Regions from separate parts of the Microbacterium phoenicis genome, predicted to be linked through region 2. Evidence: predicted binding sites of a transcription regulator. Region 2 holds the regulator's gene; each other region holds the start of a gene.
The links. The regulator HrcA, encoded in region 2, represses chaperone genes, less so after heat shock. The targets are predictions, from matches to a motif close to TTNGCACTCGNNNNNNNCGAGTGCNAA.
Positions count from the first base shown of each region.

Region 1: a site for HrcA is predicted at 2,100-2,126, ahead of ABCU91_RS05210 (Hsp20/alpha crystallin family protein). Genes of this name have one in related genera too.
Region 3: a site for HrcA is predicted at 1,625-1,651, ahead of groES (co-chaperone GroES). Genes of this name have one in related genera too.
Region 4: a site for HrcA is predicted at 1,402-1,428, ahead of groL (chaperonin GroEL). Genes of this name have one in related genera too.

Region 1 is NZ_CP154849.1:1,064,499-1,067,929, forward strand. It holds gene ABCU91_RS05205 (prolyl oligopeptidase family serine peptidase) at 1-2,048, opposite strand, end outside; gene ABCU91_RS05210 (Hsp20/alpha crystallin family protein) at 2,188-2,637, shown strand; gene ABCU91_RS05215 (MarR family winged helix-turn-helix transcriptional regulator) at 2,708-3,136, opposite strand; gene ABCU91_RS05220 (acid phosphatase) at 3,312-3,431, shown strand, end outside.
Region 2 is NZ_CP154849.1:1,772,689-1,776,119, reverse strand. It holds gene ABCU91_RS08695 (16S rRNA (uracil(1498)-N(3))-methyltransferase) at 1-41, opposite strand, end outside; gene dnaJ (molecular chaperone DnaJ) at 44-1,159, opposite strand; gene hrcA (heat-inducible transcriptional repressor HrcA) at 1,191-2,225, opposite strand; gene hemW (radical SAM family heme chaperone HemW) at 2,296-3,431, opposite strand, start outside.
Region 3 is NZ_CP154849.1:12,922-16,352, forward strand. It holds gene ABCU91_RS00045 (ABC transporter substrate-binding protein) at 1-15, opposite strand, end outside; gene rarD (EamA family transporter RarD) at 171-1,109, opposite strand; gene groES (co-chaperone GroES) at 1,240-1,536, opposite strand; gene ABCU91_RS00060 (THUMP-like domain-containing protein) at 1,688-2,887, shown strand; gene ABCU91_RS00065 (hypothetical protein) at 2,889-3,383, opposite strand; gene tsaD (tRNA (adenosine(37)-N6)-threonylcarbamoyltransferase complex transferase subunit TsaD) at 3,380-3,431, opposite strand, start outside.
Region 4 is NZ_CP154849.1:2,586,027-2,589,457, reverse strand. It holds gene ABCU91_RS12650 (LytR C-terminal domain-containing protein) at 1-573, shown strand, start outside; gene ABCU91_RS12645 (cold-shock protein) at 706-909, shown strand; gene ABCU91_RS12640 (hypothetical protein) at 916-1,242, opposite strand; gene groL (chaperonin GroEL) at 1,496-3,115, shown strand; gene ABCU91_RS12630 (hypothetical protein) at 3,343-3,431, shown strand, end outside.

The sequences.
Region 1 (3,431 bases), 710 kb from region 2:
TCGGCGCGCGCCACCGTGCGGTCGAGGAATGCGTGGATCGTCGCGTGCAGTGCGGCGGTCGACGCCGCGTCGATGGCCCCGGAGTGTCCGCCCTCGATGGGCTCGAGGTAGTGCACCTCGGCATCCGTCTCGTCCGCCAACCGCGCCGCCATCTTGCGCGCCTGCACGGGACCGACCCGGTCGTCGCTCGCGGCCGCGTAGATGAGGGATGCCGGATACCGCCGCCCGGGCTCGATGAGGTGATACGGCGAGAACGTCTTCACGAACTCCCAGTCGGCGGGATCATCGGGGTCGCCGTACTCCGCGATCCAACTGGCACCCGCCGACAGCCGTGTGTACCGCCGCATGTCGAGAAGAGGCACGCCGCAGACGATCGCGCCGAAGTCATCGGGGTACTGCGTCAGCATGTTGCCGACGAGCAGGCCGCCGTTGCTGCGGCCGTGGCAGGCGATGCGGTCGGGCGTCGAGACGCCGCGCGCGACGAGGTCGCGGGCGACAGCGGCGAAGTCCTCATAGGCGCGGTGGCGGTTCTCGCGCAGGGCGGCGAGGTGCCACTCCGGTCCGAACTCGCCGCCGCCGCGGATGTTCGCGACGACGTAGACGCGTCCCGCCTCGAGCCAGGCGGGGCCGACGATCGTCGGGTACTCGGGGGTCAGGGCGTGCTCGAATCCGCCGTAGCCGTTCATGAGGACGGGGAGGGCGCCGGAGCGCTCGCGGGGACCGACCTCGAAGTACGGCACACGCGTACCATCGGCCGACGTCGCCCAGTGCTGCTCGGCGACGAGTCCGGAGGCATCGAAAGTGGCGCGGCTGCGATCGACGACGCGCGGCTCCGCACCCGGCTCGAGAACGAGGAGCGTCGGGGGAGTGAGGAAGCCGCGAGCGACCACCCACAGCTCGTCGTCCTCGTCGTCGTCGGCGGTGGCGATGTTCGCGCTGAAGAGGTCGGCGTCGCCGAGGCCCAGGTCGAGGTCGACACCGACGAGCGTCTCAGGGTCGAGTGACACGAGCCGGCTCTGCACGCGATCGAGGATCGTCAGGACGAGGCGCGTGCGGGTCCAGGTCCAGGACTCGAGCACCGCCGTGTCGTTCGGGGCGAAGGCGACGCGCAGGTCCGACCCGTCGCCTTCCGTGACGGTCTCCAGCGGTCCGATGAGGAGGGTGCCCGACGGATGCGTCGTGTCGCCGATGCGCCACGGGGTCGTGGTCCGGACAGTGACGAGGTCGCCGTGCACATCCACGTTCGCATCCTGCGGCACGGCGATGAGCCTCGGCTCGCCGCCGTCCCACACCCACGCTTCGGAGTGGAAGAAGTCGTGCGCGATGACCACGATCGGCGTCGCCGTGCCGCCCGTGCTATCGACGTGCGCGAACACGCCGACGTCCGAGGCGACCCCCGTCACGATGGGCGGCGCGTCTGCGAGGGACTCACCCCGTCGCCAGGCGCGCGCGCTGATCGGATACCCGGAGTCGGTTACGCCGCCTCCGTGCAGGGCGGTGGCGACGAGCAGGGTGTCGCGATCGACCCACGCGATCATCGTCTTCTCGGCGTCCAGGGTGAACGGGGTGTCGTCGACGAAGCGACCCGCGTCGAGGTCGAACTCGCGCACGACGGTGGCGTCGCCGCCGTCCGGGCTCAGCCGCACGAGCGCACGTCCGGTGCCGGCGGGACCGTGAACCGCCCCGGCGAACGCCCAGGCGACACCCTCCTCCCGGCCGAGCGCATCGACGTCGAGCAGCACCTCCCACGTCGGCTCACCCGCCGCGAAGGCCGTGCGAGATGTCCGTCGCCACAGACCGCGAGGGTTCGCGGCATCCCGCCACAGGTCGTACATGAGATCGCCGTGGCGGCTCGGGACGACGAGTCGATCGGGGTCCTGCAGGATGCCGGTCAGGCGGCGCTCGAGCTCGTTGCGGGTGTCGCTCGAAAAGGCCGCCTCGGTCTCGGCGGTCCGTTCGGCTGCCCAAGCGCGGGCCTCGGGCCCGTCGATCTCCTCCAGCCAGAGGAACGGGTCGGCGGGCTCGGGGGCGGTCTCGGAGGCGCTCATGTCGCCAGCCTACGGCCGTCGCCGCCGGGGGCGTTCGCCGTCCGAGAACCGTTGGCACTCGGTGGGGCAGAGTGCTAATCTGAACCTACTTGAGCCGCTATGGCTCAACTTTGAGACAACAACATCGAAGGAGAGAATCATGGCAACCTACGACCCGTTCCGTGACCTCGACCGCATCGCGTCGACCCTCTTCGACACGCGCCGCGGCCCGCGACGGATGCCGATGGACCTGTACCGCGACGGCGACCACTACGTCCTGAATGCCGACCTGCCGGGCATCGACCCGGGCTCGGTCGACATCGACGTCGACGGCCAGCTGCTCACCATCCGCGCCGAGCGCACGGTGGGCGCTGCCGACGGGGTGAAGTGGATCACGCGCGAGCGCGAGACCGCGAGCTTCCTGCGCCAGTTGAACCTCGGCCAGGGCATCGACACCGACGCCATCACCGCGACCTACAACAACGGCGTCCTGACGGTCACCATCCCGGTGAGCGAGAAGGCCAAGCCGCGCAAGGTCGAGGTCGTCGCCGAAGGGTCGGCCCCGACCATCGCGGCCCACGAGAGCGAGCCGCAGCCGATCGACCAGTGATCGGCGGAGCGCTCCCGCTCTGACGAATCGCCCCGCATCCCGTGTCGGATGCGGGGCGATTCGTCTACGGTCACACTCCGCGCAGACGCGCCGTCAGCTTCTCGAGCTGGGCGAGTTCGTCGTCGGTGAGCACCGACATCCGCTCGGCGATCGTGCGGCCGTGAGCAGTGGCCATGCGGCGGAACGTCGCCGCGCCCTTCTCCGTGGCGCGGAGGATCGCGCCGCGACCGTCTTGAGGGTCCGGGCATTTGGCGACGAGACCCCGAGCGACCATCCGATCCACGAGGCGGGACACGCTGGGCTGGCTGATCAGCATGTTCGCGGTGACGTCGCGAAGTCGCGCCGTGTGCTCGTCGCATCGGGTCACGGTGAGGAGGACGTCGTACTCCGCGCTGGAGAGGTCGTCGTCATCGAAGTCCTGGGAGATCTCGGCCAAAACCTCGTGCTGCGCGCGGAAGAGGCTCTCCCATGCCGCGATGGCGAGGCGTCGATCGGTCATGGCGTCCACTGTATCGTCGCGTGCCCGCACGACGAGCGCGGTTCGTCGCTTCGTGGTCACCCGGACGTCACGCGCCGTTCCCGTGTGCAGGAAAGCATTCTGGCTCACCCGATGGAAGCGAGGCGCGCCCGTGAGCGTGATGAGACAGACAAGACGACGAGGCACTCGTGCCGGGATGGCGATGGGTGGACTCGGCGTCCTCGTCGCCTGCACCCTGACCGCCGGACCCGCGTTCGCGGCCGCCGGCTTCACCGAGCAACAGAAGACGGCGACCTACGCGTCGGACGCCGCCGCG
Region 2 (3,431 bases):
CCGGCGGCACCGGCATCCTCGATCAGGAAGTGGAGGGCCACGATCAGCGCTTGAACTTGCCGCGGAGCTTGGAGAACAGGCCGGGGTGGAACTCCGCCAGGTGCGGCGGCGCCGGACGCATCCGCTTCGCGAGCTCTTGCACAAGAGCCCGGGACTTGGGGTCGAGGTGTGAGGGAGTGACGACCTGCACGCCGACGCGCAGATCGCCGCGCTGGTCACCGCGGAGCGGCGTGATCCCCCGGCCGCGGATCGTGAGCTCGTCGCCCGCCTGGACGCCGGAGCGGATGTCGAGGTCGACGGAGCCGTCGAGCGAGTCGATCGTGACGCTCGTGCCGAGGATCGCGTCGACCATCGAGACCTCGAGGGTCGCGAGCAGGTCGTCGCCGTCACGGCTGAACACGTCGTGCGGGGCGACGGTGACCTCGAGGTAGAGATCGCCGTTCGGGCCGCCGGCGGGGCCGACCTCGCCCGAACCGGGGAGCTGGAGGCGGAGGCCGGTCTCGACACCGGCGGGGATGTCGATCGACACGGTCCGGCGGGCGCGCACACGGCCTTGGCCCTGGCAGGTGGAGCACGGGTACGGGATGGTCGTGCCGTAGCCCTGGCACGTGGTGCAGGGCTGGGAGGTGACAACGTTGCCGAGGAGGCTCCGGACCGTCCGCTGGATCTGGCCCGATCCGTGGCAGATGTCGCACGTGACCGGCTGGGTGCCCGGCTGGCAGCACGAGCCCTGGCAGGTCTCGCAGAGGACGGCGGTGTCGACCTCGATGTCGCGGTGGACGCCGAAGACGACGTCGCCGAGGTCGAGGTCGACGCGCACGAGCGCATCCTGACCCCGCTCGCGACGGGACCGCGGGCGTCCGGCACGGGTCCCGCCTCCGCCGCCCCCGAAGAAGCTCTCGAAGATGTCGCTGAAGCCGCCGAAGCCGGCACCGGCCCCGCCGAAGCCGCCGGCGTCGCCGCCCATGTCGTAGCGCTGGCGCTGGTCGGGGTCGCTCAGCACGTCGTAGGCGTGCGTCACGAGCTTGAACTGCTCGGACGCATCCTCTCCGGGGTTCACATCCGGGTGCAGCTGGCGCGCCAGACGCCGGTATGCCTTCTTGATCTCCTCCGGGCTCGCGTCACGCGCGACACCCAGGACCTGGTAGTGGTCAGCCACAATCACCTCTCCGGCCCGCGGGCCGCTTCGTTCAGCGCGACGTCTCGTCTTCTTCGAGCAATCGCGTCAGATAGTGCGCGACGGCGCGAACCGCCGCGAGATTCGTGGGGTAATCCATCCGCGTCGGCCCGAGCACACCGATGCGGGCGTGAGAACCCCCGGCGTCGTACTCGCCCGCGACGATGGATGCCTCGGACAGCCCGAACGGCTCGTTCTCGCGTCCGATGCTGGTCGCCAGTCCGCGGTCGTCGGCGACCATCTCGCCCATCAGACGCAGGAGGGTCACCTGCTCCTCGATCGCCTCGAGGAGGGGATAAATGCTGCCGCGGAAGTCCGACTCGCGGCGTGCGAGGGTCGCGGATCCCGCCATCACCATGCGGTCCTGGCGGAACTCGTCGAGCTCCTCACCGATCGCCCGCAGCACGATGCGGCGGTTCTCCTCGCGTGGGGCGGCGGTCTCGGCCTCGAGGATCTTCGCGATCGCCGCCGCACCGTCCTTGACGCTCTTGCCGGTGAGGAGCGCCGTCATCGTGAGCTTGAGCTGCGATGCTTCGTCGGCGGACGGTTCGGTGGCGAGGAAGACGACACGCTGCGAGACCCGACCGGTGTCGGTCACGACGATGATGACGATGCGCGTCCCACCGAGGTGTACGACCTCGACGTGCGAGACGTTCGCCCGTGCGAAGGACGGGTACTGCACGATCGCGACCTGGCCGGTCAGCCGGGTGAGGGAACGGACCGTGCGGACGAGCAGGTCGTCGAGGTCGCCCGTGTCCTCGAGGAAGGCCCCGATCGCGGAGCGCTGCGCCGACGTGAGCGGGCGGACGTCGGCGAGGTGGTCGACGAAGACGCGGTAGCCCTTGTCGGTGGGCACGCGGCCCGACGAGGTGTGGGGCGCAGTGATGAGTTCCTCGTCCTCGAGGAGCGCCATGTCGTTGCGGATGGTCGCAGCCGAGACACCGAACTGGTGACGGTCGACGATCGCCTTGCTGCCGACCGGCTCGCGCGTGTCGACGTAGTCCTGCACGATCGCACGCAACACCTGAAGACCGCGTTCCGAGACCATCACCCCTCCTCCGCTGGCACTCTCGATCTGGGAGTGCCAATTCTACCGCGCGAGAAGCGATCTGCTCGGATCACGCGGTGAGCGCTCGGACGACCGCGTCGGCCAAGAGCCTCCCGCGCCGAGTGAGGATGACCCGTCCGCGGACGGCCGCAGCGCCGTCGACGAGTCCGTCGGCGATGAGGGATGCCACGTTCCGCCGCCCCGCGACGGTCGCCTCGTCGACCGCGACGCCGTCGACGATGCGCGAGCGCAGCAGGATGACCTCGAGGCGACGGGCCTCGGCATCCGGTCGCTCCCGTCCCGCCGCCGGGGACTCCCCCAGCGCCAAGCGCTGCGCGTACGCGGCCGGGTGCTTCACGTTCCACCAGCGCAGACCGCCGACGTGACTGTGCGCGCCGGGGCCGTAGCCCCACCAGTCCTGACCCCGCCAGTACGACAGGTTGTGACGCGAGCGCTGCGCGGGGCTCGTCGACCAGTTCGACACTTCGTACCACCCGTAACCGGCGCCAGCGAGCGACTCGTCGGCCAGCTCGTACATGTCGGCCTGCAGATCGTCGTCGGGGGCGGGCACCTCGCCGCGGCGAATCTGGCGCTCGAGCTTCGTTCCGTCCTCCACGATGAGCGCGTACGCCGAGATGTGATCGGGGGCGAGTGCGATCGCCGTCTCGAGCGAGGTGCGCCAGTCGTCCAGCGACTCCCCCGGCGCGCCGTAGATGAGGTCGAGGCTGACGGCGACCCCGGCATTCCGCGCCGCGGCGACGGCGGTCGCGATGTTCGCGGGATCATGGGTGCGGTCGAGCGCCGCGAGGACGTGCGGCACGGACGACTGCATGCCGATCGAGAACCGCGTGACACCGGCGGCGGCGAGTGTCCGCGCGACCTCGTCGGTCAGCGTGTCGGGATTCGCCTCGACCGTGACCTCGGCTCCGTCTGCGAGGCCGAAGGAGTCGCGGATCCCGCCGAGCATGCGCGCGAGGTCCCCCGGCGGCAGGAGCGTGGGAGTGCCCCCGCCGAAGAAGACCGTCTTCGCCGGACGGAGCGGACCTCGGGCTTCGAGCACGTCGCGGGACAGCGCGATCTCGTGGAGCACCTCGTCGGCGTAGGCGTCCTGACGCGCACCGCGCAGCTCGGTCGCCGTGTACGTGTTGAAGTCGCAGTACCCGCAGCGCACGCGGCAGAACGGCACGTGCAGGTAGACGCCGAAGT
Region 3 (3,431 bases), 1.2 Mb from region 2:
GGTGAAGACGGACATTGTGCTCCTTGCTGTGGTGACACGGGTCGAATCGGGCCCGGCCCGGTGTGATCAACCTAGCGGTGAGCCCGTCTCCTCAATGTTGCCGTTCGTTAACGATGTGTAACGAGGTGGGCACGCTCCCATAACGGCGGGGAAAGCGGCATCCGGCTCGGTCAGACCGGGTCGGGGACGGCCGTCACCGCGCGGGCACGTTCGCGGCGGGAGGCCAGGAGCGAGTCCACCGCGAACACCGCGATGGCGACCCAGACGAGACCGAATCCGATCCACCGCTCGAACGGCATGGGCTCCTGCAGGATGAGGACGCCCGTGAGGAACTGCATGATCGGCGCGATGAACTGCAGGATGCCGACCACGGTCAGCGACGTGCGCCTGGCACCGGCGGAGAAGAAGAGCAGCGGGATGGCGGTGACGGCGCCGGCGAGCAGGAGCAGGATCATGTGGCCGGAGCCTTCGCGCCCCATCGTGAGCCCCGACGTCACTCCGACCGCGACGAGCTGGATGACGGCGATGGGCACGAGCCAGAAGGATTCGAGTGTGAGGCCGCTGACGGCATCCACCGAGGGTCCGATCCGCTTCTTGACGAGACCGTACGTCGCGAAGCTCGCCGCGAGGGCGAGGGCGATCCACGGCACGTCTCCGACCGCGACGATGATGACGACGACGGCCGCGACGGCGATGCCGACGGCGACCCACTGCGCGGGGCGCAGGCGCTCCTTGAGGACGAGCACACCGAGGAGGACGGTGGCGATCGGGTTGATGAAGTAGCCGAGGCTCGTCTCGACGACATGACCGGTCAGGGTGCCGATGAGGAAGACCTGCCAGTTGACGTAGATGAGGAGGCCTGCGACGAGCGTCCAGAGCATGAGCCGTCGGTCGCGGAGGATGGCGCGCATCCGCCCCCAGCCGCGGGTGACGGCGATCAGCGCGACGCAGAAGACGAGGCTCAGCACGATGCGCCAGCCGACGACCTCCCACGGCGTCGTGGGGGTGAGGCTGACGAAGTAGAGCGGGAGGAAGCCCCAGAGGACGTAGGCCGAGAAGACGAAGACACCGCCGAGGGACTTCTCGCGGGCGGCATCCTCAGGTGTCATGAGTACGAGCCTACGACGGTCATGACACCACCGTCAGCACCGGGACTGCCGACGTTCGCGCGGATCCTGCCAGGGAAAGACGCAGGGCCCGGATGCCGAAGCATCCGGGCCCTGCGAAAGGTGCTGCGTGTCAGCGGACGACGACCGCGAGGACGTCGCGAGCCGAGAGCACGAGGAACTCGTCGGCGCCGAACTTGACCTCGGTGCCGCCGTACTTGCTGTACAGAACGCGGTCGCCGACGGCGACGTCGAGCGGAACGCGGTTGCCGTTGTCGTCGATGCGGCCGGGGCCCACGGCCACGACCTCGCCCTCCTGGGGCTTCTCCTTGGCGGTGTCAGGGATGACCAGGCCACTTGCGGTGGTCTGCTCGGCCTCGACCTGCTTGATGACGATGCGGTCTTCGAGCGGCTTGATGGAAACCGACACGTTCTACCTCTTTCTTGCTGGTGGGGTCCTGCTTCAAGACTCATCAGCACTCGCTTACCGAGAGTGCTAACGAAAGTCTAGGGCGCGGCTGGCACTCATGCAACGCGAGTGCCAGCAGTGATCCGGATGCCGGTGCGCCTAGGCTGGCCGGATGGAACAGGCCGAGCTGACCGCCCTGCTGACACCACAGGGATTGCGCATGGTCGACGAGGTCGGACCCCTGGCATCCACCACCGAGGTCGCCGCCGCCGTCTCGCGTCTGCGCGCCGCGGGCCACTCCCCCGACCTGGTGTCCGCCGTCGTCGGACAGGCCCACCTGCGGGTGCGGGCCGCCGCGAAGTTCGGCCCGTTCGCGGACCGTATGCTCTTCACCCGAGCGGGACTCGAGCAGGCCACCCGCCTCGAGGTGGCCGCGCGTCACGCGGGGCGATTCCGGGATGCCGGGGTGCAGCGCGTCGCGGACCTCGGCTGCGGCATCGGGGGCGATGCCCTCGGCCTGGCGGGCCTGGGGCTCGACGTCCTGGCCGTCGACGCGGACGAGACCACCGCAGCCCTGGCGGCCTACAACCTCGCACCGTTCGGCGAGGCGGTCACCGTCCGGAGCGGCCTCGCCGAGGAGACCGACCTCGACGGCTGGGACGCCGTCTGGCTCGACCCGGCCCGCCGCACCGCGGGTCACTCCGAGACCTCGCGCACCCGACCGGAGGACTGGTCGCCGTCGCTGGAATGGGCTTTCGCCCTGGCGGAGCGGATGCCGGTGGGCATCAAGCTCGGTCCGGGACTCGACCGCGACCTCATCCCCGAGGGGGTCGAGGCGCAGTGGATCAGCGTCGACGGCTCGACCGTCGAGCTCGTGCTCTGGTCGGGCTCGCTGCGACGCGAGGGGGTGCGGCGCTCAGCCCTCGTCATCCGCAGCGGTTCGGCAGCGGAGCTCACCGCCCCGGCCGACTCCCCCGATGAGCCGGTCCGCGAGCTCGGCGCGTTCCTCCACGAGCCGGAGGGCGCGGTCATCCGCGCGCGCCTGATCGGCGAGGTGGCGCGGGACCTGCAGGCGGGGATGGTCGCCGACGGCATCGCCTACCTGACGTCGGATGCCGCGTTGACGAATCCGTTCGTGCAATCGTTCCGGGTGCGCGAGGTCCTGCCGGTGAAGGTGCCGGCGATCAACGCCGCCCTGCAGGCGAACGGAATCGGCACCGTCGAGATCAAGAAGCGCGGCGTGGATGTCGATCCGGCGCAGTTCCGCCGCAAGCTCACGCTGCGCGGAGACGCGTCGGCGACGCTCATCCTCACGCGACTCGGCGAGGGGCCGAAGGCGAAGCGGGTCGCGGTTCTGGCCGACCGGGTCTGACTCAGCCGAAGAGCGCGCCCTGGGTCGCTGCCCACCACAGCCAGCCGAGGCTGTACAGCAGCGAGGCGACGCTGAGTCCCAGGCCCCAGAGTGCTGTCTCGCGCTTCTCCCACGGGCGGCGGAGCGCCAGGACGGCGAGGACGACGCCGATCACCCCGATCGGGAAGCCCCAGCCGACGAAGCACGCGAGGATCAGTCCGAGCCCGCCGAACAGCACCGACCAGCCGGCGCTCCGCGGCAGCACCGGCGTCGGCGGGATCCACCGGACGTCGGGCGAGGAATCCTCCGTGGGATCCGGGTGCACCGCGAGCGGCGGCGCGACGGGAAGCGGCTGCGTCAGCTCGCGCCGGAAGCCCCCGCGATGAGCGCCGGGGAGGGCGGAGTCCGTCGGCGCGGGCGCGACGTCTTCCGACGCCGGCTCGACGATGGGGTCCTGACACGAGGAGGCGGGTCCTCGTGGCGGGTCGGCGGGGCGCGGCATCCGCTCGTCGGTCATGACGACGCCGCTACCTGGATCGTGGTGACCGGCAGGGTGGAGTCGGCA
Region 4 (3,431 bases), 810 kb from region 2:
TCGCAGGGCCGGTCCGCCACCACGGATCGCTTCGACGACCTCCCCGCCGGTTCCGCACGCGTGGGCGCGCATCGCGCCGAGGCGCCGCGTCTGCGCGTGGGTGTGATCGTGCTGTGGTCCGTCGTCGCGACGGTGGCGATCGTGGCCGCAGGTGTGTTCGGCACCCTGTACGCCACCGGGCGGTTCGACCCCGCTCCGGTGCCGGCCTCCACCGGCACGGCATCTGTCGTCGCGCCCCGCGTCGACACCTCCTACCAGGTGCTCGTTCTGAACGCGACGGCGGAGAACGGGCTCGGCGCGAAGGTCCGCGACGACGTCATCGCTGCAGGATGGGATGCGGCGGATGTCGAGGCGAGCAACGCGAGCTCGAACGACTTCCCGACCACGACGGTCTACTACGGCACGGCGACCGACGAGGCCGCCGCCCGAGGGCTCGCGGACGCCATCGGCGGAGCGGACGTCTCCCTCGATGACACCTACCAGGTGGTGGCGCCGCCCGAGACGACGGATGCCGGCGGGACCAGCCGGCCGCAACTCGTGATCGTCGTGGGACTCGATTTCGGCTCGGAGTGAGCCCCGCGCGACGCGATGTGTTTCGCCGTCGTAAACACTTCGGTGCACGGGTGTCAACAAAGCCCGGAACCGCGGATTCCGGCCTGGGCGCGTGGCTAGCATTTCGATGTCCCACAGCTTCAGGAGATTCGCATGACCCAGGGAACCGTCAAGTGGTTCAACGCCGAGAAGGGCTTCGGCTTCATCACCCTCGGTGACGGACAGGACGTCTTCGTCCACTACTCCAACATCGACATGTCGGGCTTCCGCGTCCTCGAGGAGGGGCAGGCCGTCGAGTTCACCGTCGGCAGCGGCCAGAAGGGCCCGCAGGCCGAGTCCGTCCGCGTCGTCGCCTGACGAGTCTCAGCTCTCGTACCGGCGGAGGAACGCTCCGCCCACCTCGGCGGGGTTCAGCTCGGTCGCGGACCTGTTCTCGATGGCTTCCGTCTCGTCGCTGTCGGTGACGGAGACGAAGAGCGTGACGCCGTCCAGGGCTGCGGACACGGCGTCGACGTGCTGCCACCCGGCGAGTTCGTCGCGCCACTCGGCGGTGTCCCGCCGCAGGTAGGCGTCGTAGCCGGGTGACGCGAGGCCGCCCGCGGCCTCCGCCTCGGATCGTCTCGCGTCGTCGTGCTCGATGGTGGTGACGCTCGGCCCCGCGCTCATCGCGCCGTCGGCGGTCGTCAGCACGCCGGTGACTGCTGTGATGAAACGACCTCGACCAGCGTCGGCATCCGTTCCTCCACGCGGTGATCGGGCTGTGCGTGCGGCCATCAGTGCGATGTCGTCACGGTAGCGCGAGTCGGTGTCGCACGGCTTGCACTCGCTATGGTCGAGTGCCAGAATGATTTAGCACTCACTCATCCTGAGTGCCAGAACGATCCCGCTCCCAGTCCCTGGGGGCACGGTACTGAACCTCACGTCCGGGAGGGACGACACACTTATGGCAAAGATCATCGCTTTCGACGAGGAGGCCCGCCGCGGCCTCGAGCGCGGCCTCAACACCCTGGCCGACGCCGTCAAGGTGACGCTCGGCCCCCGCGGCCGCAACGTCGTGCTCGAGAAGAAGTGGGGCGCCCCCACGATCACGAACGACGGCGTGTCGATCGCCAAGGAGATCGAGCTCGACGACCCGTACGAGAAGATCGGCGCGGAGCTCGTCAAGGAGGTCGCCAAGAAGACCGACGACGTCGCCGGTGACGGCACGACGACCGCCACGGTCCTCGCCCAGGCGCTCGTGCGCGAAGGTCTGCGCAACGTCGCAGCCGGCGCCGACCCCATCTCGCTCAAGAAGGGCATCGAGAAGGCCGTCAAGGCTCTCTCCGACGAGCTGCTCGACGGCGCGAAGGAGATCGAGACCAAGGACCAGATCGCGGCGACGGCATCCATCTCGGCTGCCGACCCCGAGATCGGCGCCCTGATCGCCGAGGCCATCGACAAGGTGGGCAAGGAAGGCGTCGTCACCGTCGAGGAGTCCAACACCTTCGGCACCGAGCTCGAGCTCACCGAGGGCATGCGCTTCGACAAGGGCTACATCAACCCCTACTTCGTCACCGACGCCGACCGTCAGGAAGCCGTCTTCGAGGACCCCTACATCCTCATCGCGAACCAGAAGATCTCGAACATCAAGGACCTTCTCCCCGTCGTCGACAAGGTGATCCAGGAGGGCAAGGAGCTCCTGATCATCGCCGAGGACGTCGAGGGCGAGGCTCTCGCGACGCTCGTGCTCAACAAGATCCGCGGCATCTTCAAGTCGGCTGCCGTCAAGGCTCCCGGCTTCGGCGACCGTCGCAAGGCTCAGCTCCAGGACATCGCGATCCTCACCGGCGGCCAGGTCATCACCGAGGAGGTCGGTCTCAAGCTCGAGAACGCCACCCTCGACCTGCTCGGCCGTGCCCGCAAGGTCATCATCACCAAGGACGAGACCACGATCGTCGAGGGTGCCGGCGAGGCATCGCAGATCGAGGGTCGCGTGACCCAGATCCGCCGCGAGATCGACAACACCGACAGCGACTACGACCGCGAGAAGCTCCAGGAGCGCCTCGCGAAGCTCGCCGGTGGCGTGGCCGTCATCAAGGCGGGCGCCGCGACCGAGGTCGAGCTCAAGGAGCGCAAGCACCGCATCGAGGACGCCGTCCGCAACGCGAAGGCAGCCGTCGAGGAGGGCATCGTCCCCGGTGGTGGCGTCGCGCTCATCCAGGCCGGCGAGAAGGCGTTCGCCAAGCTGGAGCTCGTCGGTGACGAGGCGACCGGTGCGAACATCGTCAAGGTCGCCATCCAGGCGCCGCTGAAGCAGATCGCCCTCAACGCCGGCCTCGAGCCGGGCGTCGTGTCGAACAAGGTCGCCGAGCTCCCCGCGGGCCAGGGCCTGAACGCCGCGACCGGCGAGTACGTCGACATGTTCGCCGCGGGCATCATCGACCCGGCCAAGGTCACCCGCTCGGCGCTGCAGAACGCTGCGTCGATCGCCGGCCTGTTCCTCACCACAGAGGCGGTCGTCGCCGACAAGCCCGAGAAGGCGGCGGCTCCGGCCGGCGACCCGACCGGCGGCATGGACTTCTGATCCAGCGCTGACAATCAGCACGAAGGGCCCCTCCTCCGGGAGGGGCCCTTCGTCGTTCCCGGGCGCCGGATGGCCGCCGCAGCGTCCCGTGCGGAATGTCAAGGGAGCATCCGCTTCGGTGGCAGGAGTCCATTGTGGGCGGTGAGGCGTCGTCCACGCCGTGCACGGTGGCCGTCATCGCGCAGCGTCGCACGGGCCTCGTCACATCGATCCGAGGAGAGGTTCCCATGGCAGACCACGATGACTCCGCCGTCGTCGGCGACGACGCGCAATCCCCGCAGAACGGTCCGGACAGCGACGGGTCCGAGAAGCCGGG